One region of the Paenibacillus sp. 1A_MP2 genome, then DNA from elsewhere that is predicted to be linked to it. Evidence: riboswitches for the same ligand, from Rfam matches in the RefSeq annotation. Region 1 holds a riboswitch; the other holds the start of a gene.
What was found. A riboswitch is a leader RNA that binds a small molecule or an ion and turns the genes downstream of it on or off. The one in region 1 is predicted to bind glycine.
Positions count from the first base shown of each region.

Region 1 (11,122 bases):
TTGGTGTGTTGCAAAGAGTAGGTAAAGCTCTTATGCTACCTGTAGCCATCCTGCCAGCGGCAGGTCTACTGCTAGGAATCGGTAATATGCTTGTGAACCCGGATTTCCTACAGTATGCTACTGTGTTAGATACTCCATGGGTGAGCTCAATCGCGACGATTATGATGAATGCAGGGCAGATCGTATTTGATAATCTGGCATTGCTGTTCGCTGTCGGGGTAGCCGTCGGGCTGGCCGGAGGTGAAGGTGTCGCAGGTCTTGCGGCCATCATCGGTTACTTGGTCATGAACGTTACTCTGGGTACGGCTGTTGGTGTTACGCCTGCGATGATCGGTGAAGTACCAGGTTACGCCAGCATCTTGGGTATCCCTACATTGAGTACCGGCGTGTTCGGAGGTATTATCATAGGTATTACCGCCGCACTATGCTACAATCGATTTTTCAAAATCGAACTGCCGTCTTACCTCGGATTCTTTGCAGGTAAACGCTTTGTCCCGATTATCACTTCAGTTGTTTCCCTCTTGATCGGGTTGCTTCTGGTGGTCATCTGGCCTCCGATTCAAAATGGACTGAATGCTGTATCTCACTTCATGGTAGATACAAGTCCGACATTATCGGCGTTCATTTTCGGGGTCGTAGAACGGTCACTTATTCCGTTCGGTCTGCATCACATTTTCTACTCGCCATTCTGGTTTGAGTTCGGTGAATATGTGAACAAAGCTGGAGATGTCATTCGTGGCGACCAGCAAATCTTCTTCAATCAACTGCGTGATGGTGTGAACCTTACCGCAGGAACGTTCCAAGTTGGTAAATTCCCGTTCATGATGTTCGGTTTGCCAGCTGCGGCACTTGCGATGTACCATGAAGCAAGACCGGAACACAAAAAGTATGTTGCAGGGATCATGGGATCAGCTGCGCTGACTTCGTTCCTGACAGGGATTACAGAGCCGCTTGAGTTCTCATTCCTGTTTGTAGCACCAATCCTGTTTGCAGTACACTGTATCTTTGCAGGTTTGTCTTTCATGACAATGCAAATTCTGGGAGTCAAAATCGGGATGACGTTCTCCGGTGGATTCATTGACTTCCTGATCTTCGGGATTATCCCGAATCGCACACCTTGGTGGGATGTTATCATCGTAGGTTTGATTCTTGCAGTGATTTACTATTTCGGATTCCGATTCATCATTCGCAAATTCAACCTCAAAACACCGGGACGTGAGGATGCAACTCCTGAAACAGCATCAGGTGGAGGCTCCGGATCAACGGATGATCTGCCTCACAACATTCTTGCTGCATTCGGTGGACAAGAGAATATCAAACATCTGGATGCCTGCATTACTCGTTTGCGGATTGAAGTAAATGAGAAATCCAGTGTAAATAAAGATCGTTTGAAACAATTGGGTGCATCTGGTGTGCTTGAGGTGGGTAATAATGTACAGGCCATCTTCGGTACACGCTCAGATACGATTAAATCCCAGATGCAGGATATCATTGCAGGACGAGTACCGGCACCAACGCCAGCAGCTGAGGTCAAACCAACTCCTGAAAAGGAGAAGGAACAGGGAGCAGAGGGCGAACGTATTGTTGCCGAGGACATCGTTATGCCTGTGAATGGTGAACTGATGGACATCACAAACGTTCCTGATCCGGTCTTTGCCGAGAAAATGACAGGTGACGGCTTTGCTGTTCTGCCTCATGATGGCAAGATTACATCGCCTGTATATGGCAAAGTGTTTAACGTATTTCCAAGCAAACATGCCGTGGGCATCATGTCTGACGGAGGCAAGGAAGTGCTTGTTCATATAGGTGTCAACACGGTGAAGCTGAAAGGTCAGGGCTTTAACGTGCTCGTGCAGGAAGGTGATCTGGTATCCGCAGGACAGCCGATTATGGAAGTAGATCTGGAGTATGTCAAAGCCAACGCGCCATCGATCATCTCTCCGGTCATTTTCACCAACCTGCCAGAAGGCTCAACAGTGACGCTCAAGAAGAGCGGCGTACTGAAAATTGGCGATCAGCCAATCATTGAGATAAAATAAGAAGTGTTACGACAATGGCAAGCAAGTGTAAATAGATGCAATGCCTAAACTAAATTATTGAAAGTGAGATGATTGTAATGCAACAAACATTCAGAATTACAGACGAAGATGGTATCCACGCACGTCCGGCGACAGCCCTGGTTAATACAGCAAACAAATTCAAAGGTGCAGAATCCTTTGCAGAAGCTAACGGTAAAAAAGTAACTTTGAAATCCATCCTGGGCGTACTTTCCCTTGGTCTGGAACAAGGCGACACCATCAACATCATCGTTGAAGGTGAAGGCGAAGCAGAAGCTCTTCAAGCTCTGACAGACGTTATGGTTAACGAAGGGCTGGGCGAAATTAATGCTTAATGTTTCTGGGATCGCGGCTTCGGCGGGTATTGCTATCGCCAAGGCGTTTATCTTGGAGCATCCCAATTACTCTGTAGAAAAACGCGAAATCAACGACGTTGACGCAGAGATCGCGAAACTCGACTCAGCTCTGGGCAAGTCCCAGGCTGAGCTTGAGGCGATCAAAGAGCGTACTTTACAAGAGCTTGGCGAGAAAAAAGCTGAGATTTTTGCTTCGCATTTGCTCATTTTGAATGACCCGGAACTGATTGATCCGGTTAAAGCGAAAATTGCAGATGATAAGGTTAATGCGGAATTCGCATTGAACGAAACAGCAACGCAATTTATCGAAATGTTCGAAAACATGAAGAGTGCTTACCTGCAGGAACGTGCTGCAGATATGCGTGATGTAACCAAACGTGTGCTGAATCACTTGCTTGGTATCGAATTCATGAGTCCAGCTGAGATCAGTGAAGAAGTGATCGTGCTTGCGGAGGATCTTACGCCTTCCGACACGGCTCAACTGAACCGTCAATATGTAAAAGGTTTTGCAACGAATATTGGTGGACGTACTTCGCACTCCGCAATCATGGCTCGTTCGCTTGAAATCCCTGCTGTCGTTGGAACCAAGGACATTCTGGCTCAAGCTAAACAAGGCGATATGATTATCGTTGACGGTTTGGACGGTCATGTACTTGTTAATCCAACGGATGATGTTATTGCTGAATATCGTTCCAAACAGGAGCAATACGATGCACAACGTGCCGAGTGGAGAAAACTGCGTGATGAGCCAACGGTAACAGTGGACAACGTTCATGTGGAACTGGCAGCCAACATTGGTACTCCGAATGATGTTGCCGGTGTTCTGGAAAATGGCGGCGAGGCTGTAGGCCTGTACCGTACCGAGTTCCTGTATATGGGCAGAGACAAGCTTCCTTCCGAGGACATTCAGTATAATGCTTACAAGGCTGTACTGGAGAAAATGGAAGGTAAACCTGTTGTCGTTCGTACACTCGACATCGGTGGAGACAAAGAGCTTCCATACCTGGATCTGCCAAAAGAAATGAATCCATTCCTCGGTTTCCGCGCAATTCGTCTGTGTCTGGACCGTCAGGATATATTCCGTACGCAATTGCGTGCATTGCTGCGTGCAAGCGTACATGGTAACCTGCGTGTCATGTTCCCGATGATCGCAACACTGGGGGAATTCCGTGAAGCGAAGGCTGTCCTGCTCGAAGAGAAGGAAAAGCTGGTCGCTGAAGGTATTGCTGTTTCAGACAGCATCCAACTGGGAATCATGGTCGAAATTCCTTCGACTGCGGTTCTGGCGGATCAATTTGCCAAAGAAGTGGACTTCTTCAGTATCGGAACAAACGATCTGATTCAATACACAATGGCTGCTGACCGTATGAACGAGCGTGTATCGTATCTGTATCAACCCTATAACCCTGCCATCTTGCGTTTGGTTAAAATGGTTATCGATGCAGCGCACCGTGAAGGTAAATGGGTTGGCATGTGTGGAGAGATGGCCGGAGACGAAACAGCAATTCCATTGCTGCTCGGTCTCGGACTGGATGAGTTCAGCATGAGCGCAACATCCATTCTGCCAGCTCGTAGTCAGATCACCAAACTGTCCCGTGCAGACATGCAAGAGCTTGCTGCCAAAGCACTGGATATGCAAACGGCTGAACAAGTCGTTGAATTGGTTCAAAGCATTCAAGCGTAATTTTATGGGGTTTCCACCCGATTTTAAGGGTTTCTTTTTCCGATAAAAAAGCTGCAGTCGTGCAGCGATTTTGCCGGTATCTGTTGTTACAGCAGATACCGGCTTTTTTTGTTTTAAGCGGAACTTTCTATTCTGCGGTTATCTATCGCAAAGAAGACGAAACATCGGTGATCATCCGCTGAGCCTTCGAAGAGACATACGATCAAAATTGAAAGCACTGGACCGAAGAGAATGAGATAAAACTAACAGGTTAAAAGGAAACAGCCGCACATAAGTGCGACTGTTTTTGGTCATTTATAACGATTAGCTTTCAACTGCAAGCGCAGTTCAATACAGGCTTACGGGCTGCTGTTGTTTCATCCAGACGGGTAACCGGTGTGCCATAAGGGGCATTGAGTACCAGTTCAGGTGTCTCTTCTGCTTCCTTGGCAATGCGGATCATCGTATCAATGAACCCATCCAATGTTTCTTTGCTCTCGGTTTCCGTCGGCTCGATCATAATGCACTCCTCCACGTTCAGCGGGAAGTACACGGTTGGCGGGTGATATCCAAAATCAAGCAATCGTTTGGCGACATCCAGTGTACGTACACCATACTGCTTCAATCCCCGGCCAGACATCACGAATTCATGTTTGCACACGCCTGGATACGGAATCTCGTAGTAAGGTGCGAGACGGGCCATCATGTAGTTGGCGTTGAGCACCGCGCATTCGGATACCCGGCGCAAGCCTTCAGGTCCATAGGTGCGAATGTAGGCATAGGCACGGACTAGAATACCAAAGTTGCCGTAATACGCTTTGACCCGGCCAATGGATTGATCGCTTTCGCGATCCAATGCATATATGCCCTCATCATTTTTGATGACCATCGGTTTCGGCAGAAACGGAATTAAGCGGCTCTTCACGCCAACCGGGCCGGCACCAGGTCCACCACCGCCGTGCGGAGTGCTCATCGTTTTATGCAAGTTTAGATGTACCACGTCAAAGCCCATATCGCCAGGGCGGGTGATGCCCATAATAGCATTGGAGTTGGCACCATCATAGTACAGCAGGCCACCAGCCTCATGCACGATGGAGGCAATCTCCTGAATGTCTTTTTCAAAAAGTCCGAGTGTGTTCGGATTGGTCAGCATCAACGCTGCGGTATCCGACCCTACAGCAGCGCGGAGTACGTCCAGATCTACCAGACCGTCTGCGCGGGAAGGGATTGTTACCGTTTCGAAACCTGCAACGGTTGCACTTGCCGGGTTGGTGCCGTGAGAAGAATCCGGTACGATGACTTTCGTACGCTGTTCACCACGACCTTCGTGGTAGGCCCGGATCATCATGAGTCCGGTCCATTCGCCGTGTGCGCCAGCGGCAGGTTGCAGTGTAACGGCATCCATACCGGTTAGGCCAGCAAGGTCATTTTGTAACGTGTAGAGCAGTTCAAGTGCACCTTGAATGCTGGATTCGTGCTGATATGGATGAATTTTGGCGAATCCGTTGTAACGGGCCACATCCTCATTAATCTTCGGATTATATTTCATCGTACAAGAACCTAGCGGATAGAATCCGTTATCTATTCCGAAATTACGACGAGACAGAGCAGTGTAGTGGCGAATGACGTCAACTTCAAAAACCTCAGGCAATGCTGCTGCTTCCGATCGAAGCATTTCCCGGGGAATCAGGGAATCGGCAGCTTGCCGGGGAACGTCGCATTCTGGCAAGGAGTACGCAACCCGACCCGGGCTACTGAGTTCAAAAATCAATGATTGCTCCGGTGCTGAAGAGGCAGCTTGGGCAGAGATTTTTGTAACTGTTTCCGCATGGCCCGAAGTGGAGACTGAGGTTACTGTTTCCGGTTGTCCTGTTCCTGAAGTTGCCTTTGTTGTCGTTTCCTGAGTCACAGCGATCCCTCCAATACACGTGCGAATTCGTCTATCTCTTCCTTGCTGCGTCGTTCGGTAACGGCAATGAGCATATGTCCGGCGAGCTCGGAATACTCTCTTCCAAGTTCATACCCGCCAATGAAGCCGGCATCGAGTAATTTCAGTTGCAGGGCATCCACATTTGTTGCTTCAGGCAGTTGGATAACAAACTCATTAAACGTTGGTGCAGTAAACGTAGAGAGACCCCTGGAATTGCGGTAAGTGTGTTCAGGGCATAATGGCTCTTTTGCAAATTCAAATCAGCGACATCGATCATACCTTGTTTACCCATGATGGACATATAGACAGAGGCACTCAGTGCGAGCAAAGCCTGGTTGGAACAGATGTTGGACGTCGCCTTTTCACGACGAATATGCTGTTCACGTGCTTGCAGCGTGAGTACAAAACCACGCTTTCCGTTGCGGTCCGTTGTCTGGCCTACAATTCGGCCAGGAATCCGGCGCATATGAGCCTGGGATACGGCGAAATATCCGCATGTCGGGCCGCCAAGTGAAGCGGCGATACCAAGGGGCTGTGCGTCGCCAACGACGATGTCAGCACCCAGCTTGCCTGGGGCTTCCAGCAGACCCAGCGATAGCGGGTTGGCGCTGACCACGAGCAGGCTTTTGTGCGCATGCGCAAGATCTGCGGCCTGTTTTACATTTTCCACGGCGCCGAAGAAGTTCGGGCTCTGGATCATGACGGCTGCGGTGTCATCGGACACAGCGGCTTGCAGGGCATCCCAGTCTGTTACACCATTTTGATACCCAATCTCAACGATCTCCAGATTGAGGCCATGTGCATAAGCTTGCAATACCTGACGGGATTCGGGATGCACGGTACGTGACACAATCAGCTGTTTGCGGCGGGTTGCCGCTGCGGCAAGATTGCCTGCTTCTGCGAATGCAGTCGCGCCATCGTACATGCTGGCATTGGCTACAGCCATGCCTGTTAACTCACAGATGTAGGATTGAAACTCGAAAATCGCCTGTAATTCTCCCTGGCTGATCTCGGGTTGATAAGGAGTATAGGCAGTATAAAACTCGGAACGGGAGATGACATGATTAATGACGGAAGGAACGTGGTGATCATAAATGCCTGCACCCAGGAAACTGGCGTGTGTCTCGAAGTTGGCATTGGCTCCCGCTTGCTTTGACATATGACGTGTGAGTGCATATTCATCCAGTTTGGAGGAAACAGGCAGTTCACCCTGATAGCGAATCTCCTGTGGAATGTCATGGAACAGATCCTCAATTGTTTCCACACCGATGGTTGCCAGCATGGCACTCTGATCCTGCTCGGTCATGGGAATATAGCGGTGCTTGCTCATGCTTGATCAGCTCCTTGAGTAGGTGTCTTTGGCGCACGTGTCCGTTTATGAAAAGGGGTCTTCACGACCTCGGCTTTCAGTTTCTTGTCACGAATCTCAATCTCCAGCGGGGTACCCAGTGCAGCATATTTGCTGTCAATCAAGGCCAGCCCCAGATTGCGTTTTAGCGTAGGGGATTGGGTGCCTGTGGTTACTTCACCAATCTGTACGCCTTCGGCGTATATCGGATAATGGGGGCGGGAATACCACGCTCCAGCACTTCGATGCCGACCAGCTTGCGGGCAGGCCCATCATTTTTTTGCTGCAACAAGGCTTCATGTCCGATAAACGGCCCGGCATTCAGCTTCACAAACATGCCAACGCCAGCCTCCAGCGGCGAGATGGTTGCAGACAGCTCCTGTCCATACAGGGGAAGCTTGGCTTCAAAGCGCAGCGTATCCCGGGCACCCAGTCCGGTCGGAACGAGTCCGTAACCTTCTCCCGCCTGCATCAATCCGTTCCAGACCACAGCGGCCTGTTCGGCAGGAACATAGAGCTCAAATCCGTCTTCACCCGTATATCCGGTGCGGGATAACAGTAAAGTAACGCCACATACCTTTGCATTCGGTACAAAACGGAAAGGCTCAATCGAAGACACATCAGTGTCTGTCACCTTTGCGAGAATATCCACAGCAAGTGGGCCTTGCAGGGCAAGCAGCGCCGTTTGTTCGGAATCATTAGTCATCGTTACGCCTGGCGACATGTGCTGCTGCAGCCATGACCAGTCCTTGTCGATGTTGGAGGCATTAACCACCAGCAAATAATGCTGGTCTTTCAGTTTATAGATCAACAGATCATCGACCACGCCGCCATCCGGATAACACATTAACGTGTATTGAGCCTGACCGGGAACGAGTGTTGTTACATCATTGGTCGTCATGTGCTGTAAAAAAGCTTCCGCGTGTTCACCTTGTACGGTGAATTCACCCATGTGGGATACATCAAATAATCCGGCACGTTCTCGTACCGCTTCATGCTCTTTCTGAATTCCGCTGAATTGTACCGGGAGCTCCCAGCCACCAAAATCAATGCATCGTACGCCTTCATACTGCTGATAGAGTGGAAAGAGTGGGGTTCTAAGCAAATCGGACATCCAATCACCTCGTCATGGGCCGTCAACCGGCCGAGTGTCTAACCGTGGATCAATGAATCTGGCATCAACATTTAATTATAAAAGTAAGGTAAGGACGCTATAGGCAGCGCCGCTCTATAACCTGTTTTCGTTTTTTTGGGAAAAGGAAAAGGACAGGCCAAAGAACCGGCATGCCAGAAGCACGCTGTATTCTTAGGCTCTGTCCTTGGTACCTGAGAGTTACCCCGCCGCATGATGCAGCAGGTTTCCCCTTGGGTGATCCTAACGCCCACACAGGGCGAATAGATGCTCTCCAGAGTTGCGTCCCGTAAAAGTCCTTTTGCCTGAGAGATTCACCTCCCGCTTGTCGGTGGTTTACTCCTTCGGCGTTACCGCATGTACACCCTGATTCGGGTGTCAAGGGTAATCTCTCCCTTTACATTCATCCGCGGGTAATGCATAGACCAACAAACATATTTACTACTCTCATTAAAGCCTGAATCGACTATTGATGTCAAGAACGATATCATAGAAATCAACAAAAAATCCGAATGATATTTCAATATGATTCTGTAATGTTCGTATATTTTTAAAGAGCACGCTTACTTTTCTAATATTCACCATTATATGTAGAGAGAGCCCAATGGAGTTACAGGCATATAAGGAAGAAAGTCAAATAAATTGTAAGGTATCTTGACATTTGAATCTAAAATATCATACGCTATGTTTTGGGAAAAAGGTTAAGGTCAAAGAAGCGCATGCACTCATTAATGAAAAGCGAGGCGGATATCGATGAGCGAATTAAAAAGTGATTTCCTGTACAGTGAAGAGCACGAATGGGTGCAGACCGTAGGGAGGATACCGTACGTATTGGCATTACCGAATTCGCGCAGCATCAGCTGGGTGACATTGTGTTTGTAGAATTGCCTGACCTTGAATCGGATGTAAAGGCGGAAGACAGCATTGGAACAATTGAATCCGTCAAAACCGTTTCGGATTTGTTTTCTCCTGTAAGTGGAACAATTGTTGCTGTAAATGAGGCATTGCAGGATTCCCCGGAGCTAGTTAATAACTCTCCATATGAAGAAGGCTGGATGATCGAAATCCGTGTTGAGGGCGATTTGACAGCAGCACTGTCCACATTGATGAATGCGGATGCGTATCGTAAACATACGGAATAAAACTAGGGTTGCATTTTCCGCTGGAGACTGAATTTCAGCCTCAGGCCAAATGCCGTTTAACTTAAAAAGAATGAATCGATTGATTATAGATCCGGATGGTAATCCTGCTAATCCGGAGAATACTTAGGCGCAATTGTCTCACCTGTAACGGGCTGAGCAATTGCGCTTTTTGCCGTTGTTATTAGAGTATTTCAGATTATTTGAATGAAATGAATAACACCCTAACGTGTTTCATCATCAATCCTGAATGAGATAGAAACTGCTCATTAAAATTGAATAAATTTACAATTTTATTTGTCATTAAAATGGGGTAATTCGTGGGTATGATACAGGAAAGGGAATAACAGGTTCCATTCCTTATACAAGGTTCAAAATGGGACAATCCTTCAAATTTAAATCTTGTCATCAACGTTCATGACGGAAGTAGGTTTTCATTTCGTTGTAGAAGATACCGTTTTCATTTACGATATGGTTGTGAAATTAAGATTTATTACAGATTTGTACCTTCGTTCGTCTGGATCATCGTGTCAAAATTCAGTGGAATTAAGGTTTAATATGTTGAGGAGGTTTTTAGTATGAGTTCAGTGGACGCAAAGTCCGGAAAAAGCGGAGGAATACGGGTCGGCGTTCAGAAGTTTGGACGTTTCCTGAGTGGTATGGTTATGCCGAACATGGGTGCATTTATCGCCTGGGGTTTAATTACGGCATTGTTCATTCCAAAAGGATGGTTCCCTAACGCAGATTTTGCATTGTTGGTTGATCCAATGATCAAATATTTGCTGCCGTTACTTATCGGTTACACAGGCGGTACGATGGTACACGGCCAACGTGGTGGTGTAGTCGGTGCGATTATGACCATCGGGGTTATTGTCGGCAGTGACATCCCCATGTTTCTTGGTGCCATGATTGCGGGACCGTTGGGAGCCTGGGTCATTAAGAAATTTGACAAGGCTGTCGATGGCAAAATTAAATCCGGGTTTGAGATGCTCGTTAACAACTTCTCCGCTGGTATTATTGGTGGGATTTTGGCCCTTCTAGCGCTTAAAGGTATCGGGCCTTTCGTTGAAGCGATTAGCAAGGTGTTATCGGCTGGGGTAGAAACCTTGATGAATGCTGGTCTTCTCCCGCTGGTCAACTTGATCATTGAGCCAGGAAAAGTATTATTCCTGAACAATGCCATCAACCATGGGATTCTGACACCGATTGGTACGGATCAGGCAAGAGAACTGGGACAATCCGTATTATTCATGCTTGAATCCAATCCGGGACCTGGACTTGGCATTTTGCTGGCCTACTGCTTCTTTGGTCGGGGATCAGCTAAATCTTCCGCTCCAGGTGCTGTAATTATCCATTTCTTTGGCGGGATTCACGAGATTTATTTCCCTTACATTCTGATGAGACCGATACTGATTCTGGCTGCGATGGCTGGTGGTGTAGCGGGTACATTGACTTTTATGCTGACAGGAGCTGGTTTGGTTTCAGCACCGTCACCGG
Region 1 covers NZ_JBQQCS010000001.1:2,038,151-2,049,272, forward strand. Annotated here, with positions in the region: gene ptsG (glucose-specific PTS transporter subunit IIBC) at 1-2,039, shown strand, start outside; gene ACTWJ7_RS10105 (HPr family phosphocarrier protein) at 2,117-2,392, shown strand; gene ptsP (phosphoenolpyruvate--protein phosphotransferase) at 2,385-4,097, shown strand; gene gcvPB (aminomethyl-transferring glycine dehydrogenase subunit GcvPB) at 4,408-5,886, opposite strand; partial or broken gene gcvPA (aminomethyl-transferring glycine dehydrogenase subunit GcvPA) at 5,982-7,336, opposite strand; partial or broken gene gcvT (glycine cleavage system aminomethyltransferase GcvT) at 7,333-8,468, opposite strand; glycine riboswitch at 8,666-8,766, opposite strand; glycine riboswitch at 8,770-8,893, opposite strand; partial or broken gene gcvH (glycine cleavage system protein GcvH) at 9,240-9,628, shown strand; gene ACTWJ7_RS10135 (PTS mannitol transporter subunit IICB) at 10,204-11,122, shown strand, end outside.

Region 2 (11,122 bases), 4.7 Mb from region 1:
GGTGCACATCTGGAAAGTAAACAGTGAAGGCATTGGCCCAGACTCCAAAGAAGTAGCAGCTGGCGCTTCAGCCGTGCTTGTACTTCTCGTGCTGGCGTTCAATCTGAGTGCACGCTGGATCGGTCGGGTAGTCTACCGCCGAATGACAGCTTCGAAATAAGGAGGAACCAACATGGCCATACCTTTCGGTACGGAACAGTTAAGCATATATTATGGGCATTTTCAGGCTGTGAAGCAGATCAGCCTGACTTTCCCTGAAGCCAGTGTAACAGCCCTCATTGGCCCATCCGGCTGTGGTAAATCCACGTTCCTGCGGTCGTTGAACCGGATGAACGACGAGATTGCCGGTTCACGTACGGAGGGACATATCTGGATGGACGGCAATGATCTGAATGAGCCGGGTACGGATGTGATCAAGCTTCGCCAAAAGATCGGCATGGTGTGGCAGAAGCCCAACCCGTTCCACAAATCCATCTACAACAATATCGCGTTTGGCCCCCGCTACCGAGGTATCAAGAGTAAGAAGGCACTGGATGAAATTGTGGAAAAAAGCCTGCGTCGCGCTGCGCTCTGGGACGAAGTGAAGGACAGACTGAACGAGTCTGCTCTGGCCCTTTCAGGTGGACAACAACAGCGTCTTTGTATCGCTCGCGCGTTGTCGGTGGATCCGCAGATTTTGCTGCTTGATGAGCCGGCATCTGCACTTGACCCGGTATCTACGGGCAAGGTGGAGGAATTGATCTCGGAGCTCAAGAAAGAGCTGCGGATCGTGATCGTTACCCATAACATGCAGCAGGCGGCACGCATCTCGGATTATACGGCTTATTTTTATCTGGGAAGCATGATTGAACACGGGGATACGGAGCATATTTTCACCAACCCGGACAACCGTCTGACGCAGGAATATATTATGGGACGTTTCGGTTAATTGTTATATTGGATGGAGTAAGAAATAGAGATAGAGATAGATCTATAGAGATAGAAGGAAGCATAACACCCGGGCGAGACAGTTCGGGGGTTATGCTTTTTTATGTAATTCTACATATGGAATAGTTTGCCAAAATAAAAACAATCATGCTACGATATTTGTAAGCGCCACCTTTAATTTGATAAGAGAAGGAGATGTGGATCATAACTACCCATAAGATATTCCAAGACATCATGGCAATTGAAATTATTTCGCATTATTCTATAGAAAAGCCATCCGTTTCCTTTATCCGACATAATGAAAATCTAACGTACCAAGTGGTGGATGATGTAACCGGACAGAAGTATTTATTGCGTATACATAAAGCCGCTTTTGCAAGCATGACGGGCATCCAGCATACACGACCTGCACTTGAAGCGGAGATGAATCTCCTTCATGAATTACGGGCTACCAGCCCATTGCGAGTGCAGACACCTGTACGCAATACCTCGGGAGAGTGGATCACCGTCTGGTTGGACGAAGCGGGAGAAGAGATCTGTTGTACTGTTCTGGAATGGATTGAGGGCAGGGATATCAAACAGGGAGAACGTCTGACGACAGCACAGATTCATGATTTGGGCGTACAGTTGCAGACGCTACATCAATATGGACGAAGACCAAAGGAAACTCCCAAGCCGCAGGTGGGTTCACAGAAGTCTGAAAGCAGACAGCAGGTGAATGACCGTGAACAGCACGCTGACAAGGCGATCATCCCAGAGATATATACCGATAGCCCCGCCTTGGATCAAACGGGAGTACGACCTGCCTACGGCTCGATCAAAGAGAATCTGGTCATGTTGGAGCAACTGGAGGAAGGCGTTAGACGTGGCATCTTTACTCCTGAAGATTTCGATCTGATCCGTGAGACGTTTGAGAACATTAACCGGCAACTCGAAACGTATCCTCACACTGCCGAGACTTGGGGAGTGATTCACGCGGATATTACCCGCGGCAATCTGCTGGTGACGGATCAGGGCATATCCATGATTGATTTTTGTTTATACGGTTATGGCTACTATCTCTTTGATGCCGGAGGGGCAGCTACGATTTTCAATCGGGAGGAACGGGATATCTTCCTATCGGGTTATACGGAGCAGGCAGAACCACTGACGAAGCGTGATATTCGGTTAATGGAAGGATTCATGCTAATCTTTACGTTTGGCTATTTCGCATTTCAGATGGAGAATGAGTCAAGGTACGAATGGATGAAAGAGCGAATGCCTCTTATTTGCAGCAAATTTTGCAGACCCTATGTACACAATGAGAGCATCTTCTATGAGTTATAATTTGTGATTTCTGTTGGGTGGGAAGCGCTATGAATAACATTCATGAAAAAAGAGTTGCTTCGAAGATTCCGTCTGGTGGCTGGAAGCATGCCGGATTGCTACTTGGCGGAGTGGGCATATCCAATCTAGGTGACTTCATATATATTGTGGCGATTAACCTGATGGTGCTGAATATGACACAGTCCCCAGCGGCAGTCGCAGGGTTATGGATTATCTCGCCAATTGCTTCGGTGTGCACGAAGTTATGGTCAGGCAGTCTGATTGATCGTTATGATCAGCGGCAGCTGATGATTGGTGCCGATATGCTGCGGGCATTGTTGGTGGCGATGCTCCCCCTGATTTCCAGCCTATGGATGATGTATACAGTGATGTTTCTGATCAGTATGTCTTCCTCCATATTTGTCCCTTCCTCTCAGGTGTACATTACCCGGCTGGTACCTGCTGAACGGCGCAAGCGCTTCAACTCTTTGCAAGCCTTAATCAGCTCAGGTGCATTTATTACCGGCCCGGCAGTCGCGGGAGTGATGCTGATTTATTTATCTCCGGCTGCAGCCATTTATGCCAATGCGGTTTCCTTTGCTGCTTCTGCTGTGATTCTATTGTTTCTTCCCAAATTGGGCATTGGAGAACAGAATCAAGGGACGGGAAACAGGCTGACACCTCGGTTGATTGCCCAGGATTGGAGGGCTGTACTGAGCTTTAGCCGGAAGTCGAGCTACGTGGTCGGTATATATGCCCTGTTTCAGATCATTCTGGTGGTCGGCATGTCGCTCGATGCCCAGGAAGTGGTGTTTATCCGTCAGGTGATGAACCTGCCTGAATCGCAGTACGGAGCTTTGATGAGTATCACCGGGATTGGTTATTTGGCAGGCTCCATGCTGGTTTGGCTGTTCGCCAAACATGTGCCGATCCGTCACATGATGGGTGGCGGTGTGCTTCTGGTCGCACTGGGTTATTTCCTGTTCGCCCGTTCGTTCTCGTTTGAACTGGCGGCGTTTGCTTTTATTCTGCTCGGTCTGTGCTCGGCACTGGCGAATACGGGCCTGGTTACCTTTTATCAAAATAATATCCCTGTCGGTCTGATGGGCCGAGTGAGCAGTATACTTGGATTGGGGTTAAGCGTGCTGCAGGTGGTTTCCATTTTGGTTGCAGGCGTGGTGGCAGAGCAGTTGTCGCTTCGTATGGTATATACGGTTGTATCTGGAGTGATGGTGCTGGCAGCGTTGGGATTGTGGGTGACGAGCATGTTTCCTTCCCGAAGCAGGTTTTATGATGAACCGGCGAAGCCCAACTCGATGGTGGGGTGACAGGCAGAAATCCGGCAATTCTAGTACAGAATAATGGTTGCCTGAATACCCGAACCGTTCTGTGGATCTTAACATAGATAGTACTAACCACAGATATTGCTCATAGAAAACAAACAAATGTATACGCTTTCTAAATGAAACGCATTAACACATTCATGTGATAAAAGTTTACAAATCGTTGGTTCATCCTGTTTATAAAATGGAAAAAAGTAAATATTCACAAAGAAATCGTTAAGTTTGTTGACACTGATCTTCCGGTCGATTAATCTTAATGAGAAAGTAATAAAAACTTCAATTATCGTTCTGGTACACGATCAGAATGGTTCCATACAAGCGAATGATAGCGAGCGGGAGAGTCCTGGGCATGCCGAGTAAAAAGGCAGCTGTCGGGCACCGAAGGAGCAAGCTGCTACGCACCCGGCGCAGTGGTTAATCTCTCAGGTAAATGTACCATCGTTGGACGCAACTCTGGAGAGTGCGCGATATGCGCCACCCAAGGGGTATATGGTCAAGCAGCACGGTGTGCAGGGGACATTACCTGTGAATACAGGGCATGCATCAATCCGCCGCGCTTCTTATCATGAAACTCTCAGGTATCGAGGACAGAGAGAGGGCCTTAAGGCCTTCTTCTGTCCTTTTCTTATGTCATCATTCAGTAATAAAGGAACATTATGGGTGTAGGTCTGGATGAAAATGACGATTATAAATGGAGGGTTTGCGATGCGTTTTAAAGACGTTTTTTCAATTATTGGTCCGTCCATGACAGGTCCATCAAGTTCACATACGGCTGGAGCAGCAAGATTGGGTCGAATTGCCCGTCAGTGGTTGGGGTGCACGCCTGAACGTGCCCGATTAACGCTGTACGGCTCCTTCGCCGATACGTATCAGGGGCATGGTACGGATCTCGCATTGATCGGTGGCCTGCTTGATTATGTGACGGATGATCCACGGATTCCGGATGCAGAGCAATATGCAGAGGAAGCGGGTATGGAGGTAGAGTTTTTTACAAGTGGTCTGCCTGCTCCTCATCCTAATACGGTCAAAATTGAGTTATGGCACGGAGACCGCGAATGTTCACTAATCGGTGCTTCCATTGGTGGTGGTAGTGTATCGGTACATGCATTGAATGATTTTCGTGTACAGATCAGCGGAGAGTTTCCGACACTTGTGCTGCGCCATTCGGACAAAGCAGGGGTGCTCGCCTCCGTAACCTCCACAATCAGTTCGTCAGGTGTGAACATCGGGTACATGCAAGTGGATCGGAAAGCGCGGGATGGTGAAGCACTGACGGCGATGGAGATGGATGGTGTGCCGAATCCTGAGATGTTAAACCGTCTGCGGTCGCTGGATCATATGCTGGACATTCGCGTGATTGATTTGAAGAGAGGGGTCGAACCGGATGCGGTTTAAACATCTACATGAACTGAATACCATCTGTACAGCAGAGTCCAAAACCATTGCCGAGCTGATGATCGAAGAGCAGGTTCAGGAGACGAATATCCCGAAAGCGGATGTTGTGCGGCAGATGTCGGATTACTATCAGGTGATGAAGGAAGCTGTTCACAAAGGGCTGACAGAAGATACGACATCACGCAGCGGCTTGACTGGCGGAGACGGCAAAAAAATGGCCGAGTACATTCGTAAAGGCGAGACTTGCTCTGGAGATGCATCTGCACTAGCCATGGCGTATGCCCTTTGTGTATCGGAAGTGAACGCATCCATGGGCCGAATCGTAGCGACACCGACAGCCGGTTCCTGTGGTATCATTCCAGGTGTATTTATCAGCTCCCAGGAGCGTTTTGGCTGGAGTGACGAGCATCTGGTGAACGGTCTGTTCTGTGCGGGAGCGATCGGTTATGTCATTGCCAACAATTCATTTATTTCCGGTGCCGAGGGCGGCTGTCAGGCTGAAGTGGGTTCTGCCATCGGCATGGCCGCTGGAGCGATGGTGGAGCTGCGTGGAGGGACGCCGGAGCAAGTGGTTCATGCAGTAGGTCTTGCGTTAAAAAACACATTGGGCCTTATCTGCGATCCCGTCGCAGGCCTCGTGGAAATTCCGTGCATCATCCGTAACGGACTGGGTGCCGTAACCGCGTTGGCTGCGGCCGACATGGCGCTGGCCGGGGTACGAAGTGCCATTCCGTCTGACGAAGTCATTGATGTCATGCTGGAAGTAGGCAGTGCCATGCCAAGCAGGCACCGTGAAACGGCCCAAGGTGGGCTGGCTCAAACACCAACGGGACGGAAAATGATGGAGAAGCTCGCCAAACCGAAGGCGAAGCGTGCAGAGCCTGAAGTTGAAGCAGAGTCTGAGTCCCCTGCTGAAAACAAACCTGAACCTAAGGCATGACAACCATGAACGAACATGAACTGAATTAACTCGGAGTCTGGATCATAAACGTCGATGCTGCTCCCATCTTGATATGAAAGCCGATACGAATTCTTCCTGATGAAGAGGCGTATCGGCTTTTTTGCTGTTCCAACAAAGAAAAAAATAAATAGGTATTGACGTTTATATATCGATTAGATATATTATTAACTGACATATATCAATATGATATATAGAAAAGCTAAATAACGTAATACAACCTAAGGAGATGAATAAGATGAAACGTGTTTTTCAAACGAGTCTTCTGTTTATGAAAAATGGAGCTACGATTGTCGGGTTGATTACGGCCGTATTATTCCAGGTTTTTTTTAATACCATTTGGCTTAGTGGGTATGATCAGGTTAATGCACGGATGACTCAGCTTGCGGTGACCATTGTGAATGAAGATGGGGCCGCGGCTGAGCCTGTAGCGAAGTCTCTTGCAGCGGGACTTGGCTTTGTGATCAAACCATCCGCATCGATGGAAGAAGCCAGACAGCTGTTAACCGACAGGGATGTATACATGATTATTGAGATTCCATCGGGTTTCATGCAGCAGGCGGGAGATTTATCGCAACCGGTGAAGGTGAAGTATGTGATGAATGAATCCAACGTAGCTACCGTGAAAAGTGTGATGCAGAACGTATCCGCACAAGTTACAGCGACGTTGAACCGTGAAGTACAGCAAAATGGCATTCGTGGAGTGCTGGATCAATCGGGTATGGCTTCCGATCAGGCAAATGCGCTGGCGCTGGGGTTATCTTCCCGGGTGGAGGCAGAAGTGGAACGGCTGAATCCAGTTCAAAACTTTGCCTTTTCGATGGTGCCGATGCTGATTGTGACGGCTACGTTTACAGGTGCGATGCTGCTTGGTATGAATCTGCAAAAAGTGTCTGGAGAACTAAGTAGCAAGGCGGGGAAATGGGAGCGTTTCTGGGCACGCAATATCATCAACCTGGGTGCTGCATTTATCGTATCGCTCGTTGGAGCCGGGATGATGCATGTTATGGGTGTATCATCAGCGGATGGATGGTGGATGTTATGGCTATTTCAGTTGTTGATTACCTTATCTTTTCTATTCGTCGCGCAATTGAGCTTGTTGCTGCTTGGAAATGCCGGGGCTTGGTTAAACAGTGCTTTGCTGCCTCTGCTGATGTTGTCATCGGGCGCAACCATTCCGCGTGATGTCATGTCTGATTTCTATCAACAGATCGGTCATTATCTACCGGCAACCTATGCAGTGGAGGGCATGATGAATCTGGTGCTTGGCGGCAGCGGGATTAGTCATGATGTTCTGCTTCTGGTGGTGATTGGAGCGGCGACGTTGGTTCTGGGTGTGGTGTGCACGTGGATCAAACGCTCGAGTCCTGCACAATCCGGCATTCCTTTAGAATCCAAAGCTGCTGCTGCTCCTGCCGCTCTGGCTGGGAACCTGACTTCGCCTGACCATGGATGACAAACATTTTTCATCCCTTGGGAACTCAATCGCAGATGCCTGCTGATGTTGAACGTATAAGGGAGGATGTGATACGTTAAGAGGAATTGGAAAGGAGCGGTACACCGATGAACACACAGCATGTCATCCTCGGAATACTGCACAATCAGCCATGTTCCGGATATGAGATCAAGCAGTACTTTGAACAATATTTTTCGTTTTTCTTTGATGCGAGCTTCGGCACCATTTATCCAACACTCGCCAAGATGGAAAAGTCAGGGTTATTGACCAAGGAATCCGTTAGACAAAAAGGAAAACCTGACAAAAATGTGTATACATTAACACCGGAAGGTTCTGCGGAGTTCAGTACCTATTTGATGAGTCCCCTGGAAGCCGAAGTGTTCCGTTCTGATTTTCTGATGCGTCTGTATTTCGGAGAGCTGGCAGATGAAGATACCGTCACAGGGTGGGTCCGGGCGGAGCTGAATCGTAAAGAATTGCTGTATGCCGAGCTGCAGCGCCAGATGAAGCAACTTGGCGAACAAATATCGCCTTCACAGCGTTTATGTATGCAAGTAGGGCTTGTGCAATATGAGGCCACGATTCAATTGCTCAAGCAGCAGTTATCCACGCCACAGTAAATTTCAGTCGTAATCGTGAAATGAATCGATCGGATCATCCATCCATAACGCAGAACAAGCGCTCTACAGAACCATCACAGGTCTGCGAGCGCTTATTTGCGTTGCTTTCAATGTAGCAAATTCCAAGGCCATAACAACATCAAGCTGCTACACGATATCTGTGCTGAGTACAGCATATCCATATGCGGGCAGCTCAACGGCCAGGATTCCCTTTTCCTTGGCTGTACGATAATTCTCCCCAAATAACTCCGTCCAATCCCCGGTGTCCGCCTCCAGCTCGACGATAGCTGTTTCTTCCGAACGATTGAACAGGATCAGAATTCGTTCCTTATCATCCTGTCGTTCCATTACAAGCTGGCTTCCACCTTCACGGGCTTGCAGGAAACGTATGCTGCCTTCCGCACGCAGGGCAGGATGGGCATGGCGAAGTGCAATCAGCTTCTGATAAAAGGTGAACAGCTCACGATCCTGCTTTGCCTCATCCCACTCCATGCATTTCCGACAACCGGGATCATGATCGCCGTCCAGTCCAATCTCGTCCCCATAATAGATGCACGGGGCACCCATATAACTGAATTGGAACAGCGCAGCCAGTTTCATCTTCCGCCGGTCGCCCTCACATAAGGTGAGCAGTCGTGGTGTATCATGACTGTCCAGCAGATTGAACGCCACTTCACTGGCCTGCAGCGGATAGCGGGACAGCTGTCGACCGATGGAGTTCGCGAATTCGTCAGCGTGCATGGCATCTTTTACGAAAAAACGATTTACCGCTTCCGTAAACGGATAGTTCATCGAGGCATCGAACTGGTCGCCTTGCAGCCAGGAGGAGGACTCATTCCATACCTCACCCAAGATATAGGCATCCGGATTCGCAGCCTTAACCACCTTGCGGAAATCTTGCCAGAATGCATTATCCACTTCATCCGCGACATCCAGCCGCCAGCCATCCGTGCCTACTTCCTTGATCCAGTACTCGGCGACCTCCAGCAGATATGCCTTCACTTCAGGATTTTCCGTATTCAGCTTCGGCATATGAGCCTCGAAGCCAAATGTTTCATAGGTAGGAATGCCATCCTTCACATCCAGCGGGAATTCGTGCACATGGAACCAGTCCTTATATTTGGACTTTTCCCGTACTTTTGCACATCGACAAACGGCGCAAACATCTTCCCGGAATGATTGAACACCGCATCCAGCAACACCCGGATTCCGCGTTTATGGCATAGTTCAACCAGCCGTTTGACCGTATCTGCATCGCCAAAATGCCGATCTACTCGCAGGTAATCTTCGGTATCGTACTTATGATTGGTCGTTGCCTCGAAGATGGGTGTGAAATAAATGGCGTTAATGCCCAACTCTTCAAGGTAATCGAGATGGTCGATAACGCCCTGAAGATCACCGCCAAAAAAGTTAAACGGGGTTGGCTCGCCACCCCAGGGTTCCACATGTTCAGGATCGAGATCCGGGTTGCCATTGGCAAAGCGTTCAGGGAAGATCTGATAGAAAATCGCATCCTTTACCCATGCAGGCGGTGTGAATACAGCTCCGGGATGGAGGTACGGAAACTGGAACATGTGACTGGGATCGTCGGGTTCATGCTCCTGGAAATCCGTTTCGGTCATCCAAATCTGTTCGGAACCATTTTTCAGCAAAAAAGAATACTTCAGCCGATGATACGGAGGCTTTACTTCCCCCTCATAGTAATCGAACATGGAATCGGATGTGAATTTGGTTAAAGGAATCAACGCTTTGGTACGTTCCCAAGCGTATTTGTCCCCGGTCAGGGCATGCACCTCGGTGAGATCATTCTTTTTGGCACGCAGACGCAGACGAATGGTATCCTTATCGTAGGCGTAGGCCCAATTCCGTTTCGGTTGATGATAGATGGCTTCCAGCAGCATTTGAATCTCCTCCTGTTACATATGTAGTATGTCAGCAAGTCGCAGCATTCGATGCAGAATTATGCGAAGCGGTTGATTAAGGTATAATTTAAAATAAAGGACATCCAAAGTTGTATGCTAATCAGCTCGTACATTTTATACAAACAATATACTTGATTATGTTTCAAATATTATTAACCCAAAGGGTGCAGAAAGGAAACGAATACGCGCATGAAAACGAAGTTGTTATATATTGAAGACGATACCGAGATTGCCACATGGGTCAGGGATGACCTGGAGGAGCGAGGTTATGAAGTGGTATGGCTCGCAAGTGGCGAAGGCGCGGCTGAAGCAGCCGGGGGCTGCTCGTTGATTATTCTGGATGTCATGCTGCCGGGATTGGACGGATTTACGGTGGGTCAGCGACTCAAAAAGGAACATCCTACCGTCCCCGTTGTGATGCTCTCAGCCAGAACGTCCATTGATGACAAGCTGCATGGGCTTGATTTTGCTGATGATTATGTAACCAAGCCGTTTCATCCGGATGAACTCGCCGCGCGGATTGAAGTCCAGCTTCGGAAGGCAGGGACTGCGATCTCAGCCGATACCGTGGTGAAGCTGGATCACCTGTCCATCTACGAGAAGGATAACCGAATCGTGAATGAGGAGACGGGAGAAGAAATTATTTTATCGGGGAAACAGTTTCATATCTTCGCTTATCTGCTCAGGCATATGGGCATGATTCGGACCAAAGAGCAGATCTACGAAGCTGTTTGGAACGAGCCTTACCTGGACGGGGACAAGACATTAATGGTCCATATTCGTCATCTGCGCGAGAAGCTGGAGCGTGATCCGGCGAACCCTACGATCATCCAGACCGTTCGTGGTGTAGGGTACCGCGTGAAGAAGCCATGATGAGGAAGTCCGGCATGCGAGGAACACAGGAGAAAGGAAGAGGAAAGGAACGGCATTTCGCGGGAAAACGCAAGCTTCGTTTCGGTCGGTCCCTGATGTCCCGTTATATTATCCTCATTCTGTGTGCGGTTTTGTTTGTTCCGGTCGTTCTTCCGATTGTATCCGTGATTTATGTGGTGGTGGTAAACCAATCGAATACAGGAAATGCAGCACCTTATGGAGACTCCACCCATATTAGTAACCTCTGGTCACAGGCTGCGAAGAAGCTGGATGGGGCGACTCCGGCAGCAATAGATAAACGCATGGAGCAGCTGCACCATAAG
Region 2 covers NZ_JBQQCS010000001.1:6,750,761-6,761,882, reverse strand. Annotated here, with positions in the region: gene pstA (phosphate ABC transporter permease PstA) at 1-160, shown strand, start outside; gene pstB (phosphate ABC transporter ATP-binding protein PstB) at 173-928, shown strand; gene ACTWJ7_RS33180 (phosphotransferase enzyme family protein) at 1,162-2,253, shown strand; gene ACTWJ7_RS33175 (MFS transporter) at 2,283-3,560, shown strand; glycine riboswitch at 3,899-4,022, shown strand; glycine riboswitch at 4,027-4,168, shown strand; gene sdaAB (L-serine ammonia-lyase, iron-sulfur-dependent subunit beta) at 4,281-4,970, shown strand; gene sdaAA (L-serine ammonia-lyase, iron-sulfur-dependent, subunit alpha) at 4,960-5,910, shown strand; gene ACTWJ7_RS33160 (YhgE/Pip domain-containing protein) at 6,167-7,384, shown strand; gene ACTWJ7_RS33155 (PadR family transcriptional regulator) at 7,492-8,004, shown strand; partial or broken gene ACTWJ7_RS33150 (alpha-glycosidase) at 8,152-9,905, opposite strand; gene ACTWJ7_RS33145 (response regulator transcription factor) at 10,116-10,799, shown strand; gene ACTWJ7_RS33140 (HAMP domain-containing sensor histidine kinase) at 10,814-11,122, shown strand, end outside.
Region 2: it holds a riboswitch for glycine, as region 1 does, so the genes downstream of both, sdaAB (L-serine ammonia-lyase, iron-sulfur-dependent subunit beta) here and gcvT (glycine cleavage system aminomethyltransferase GcvT) in region 1, are expected to answer to the same signal.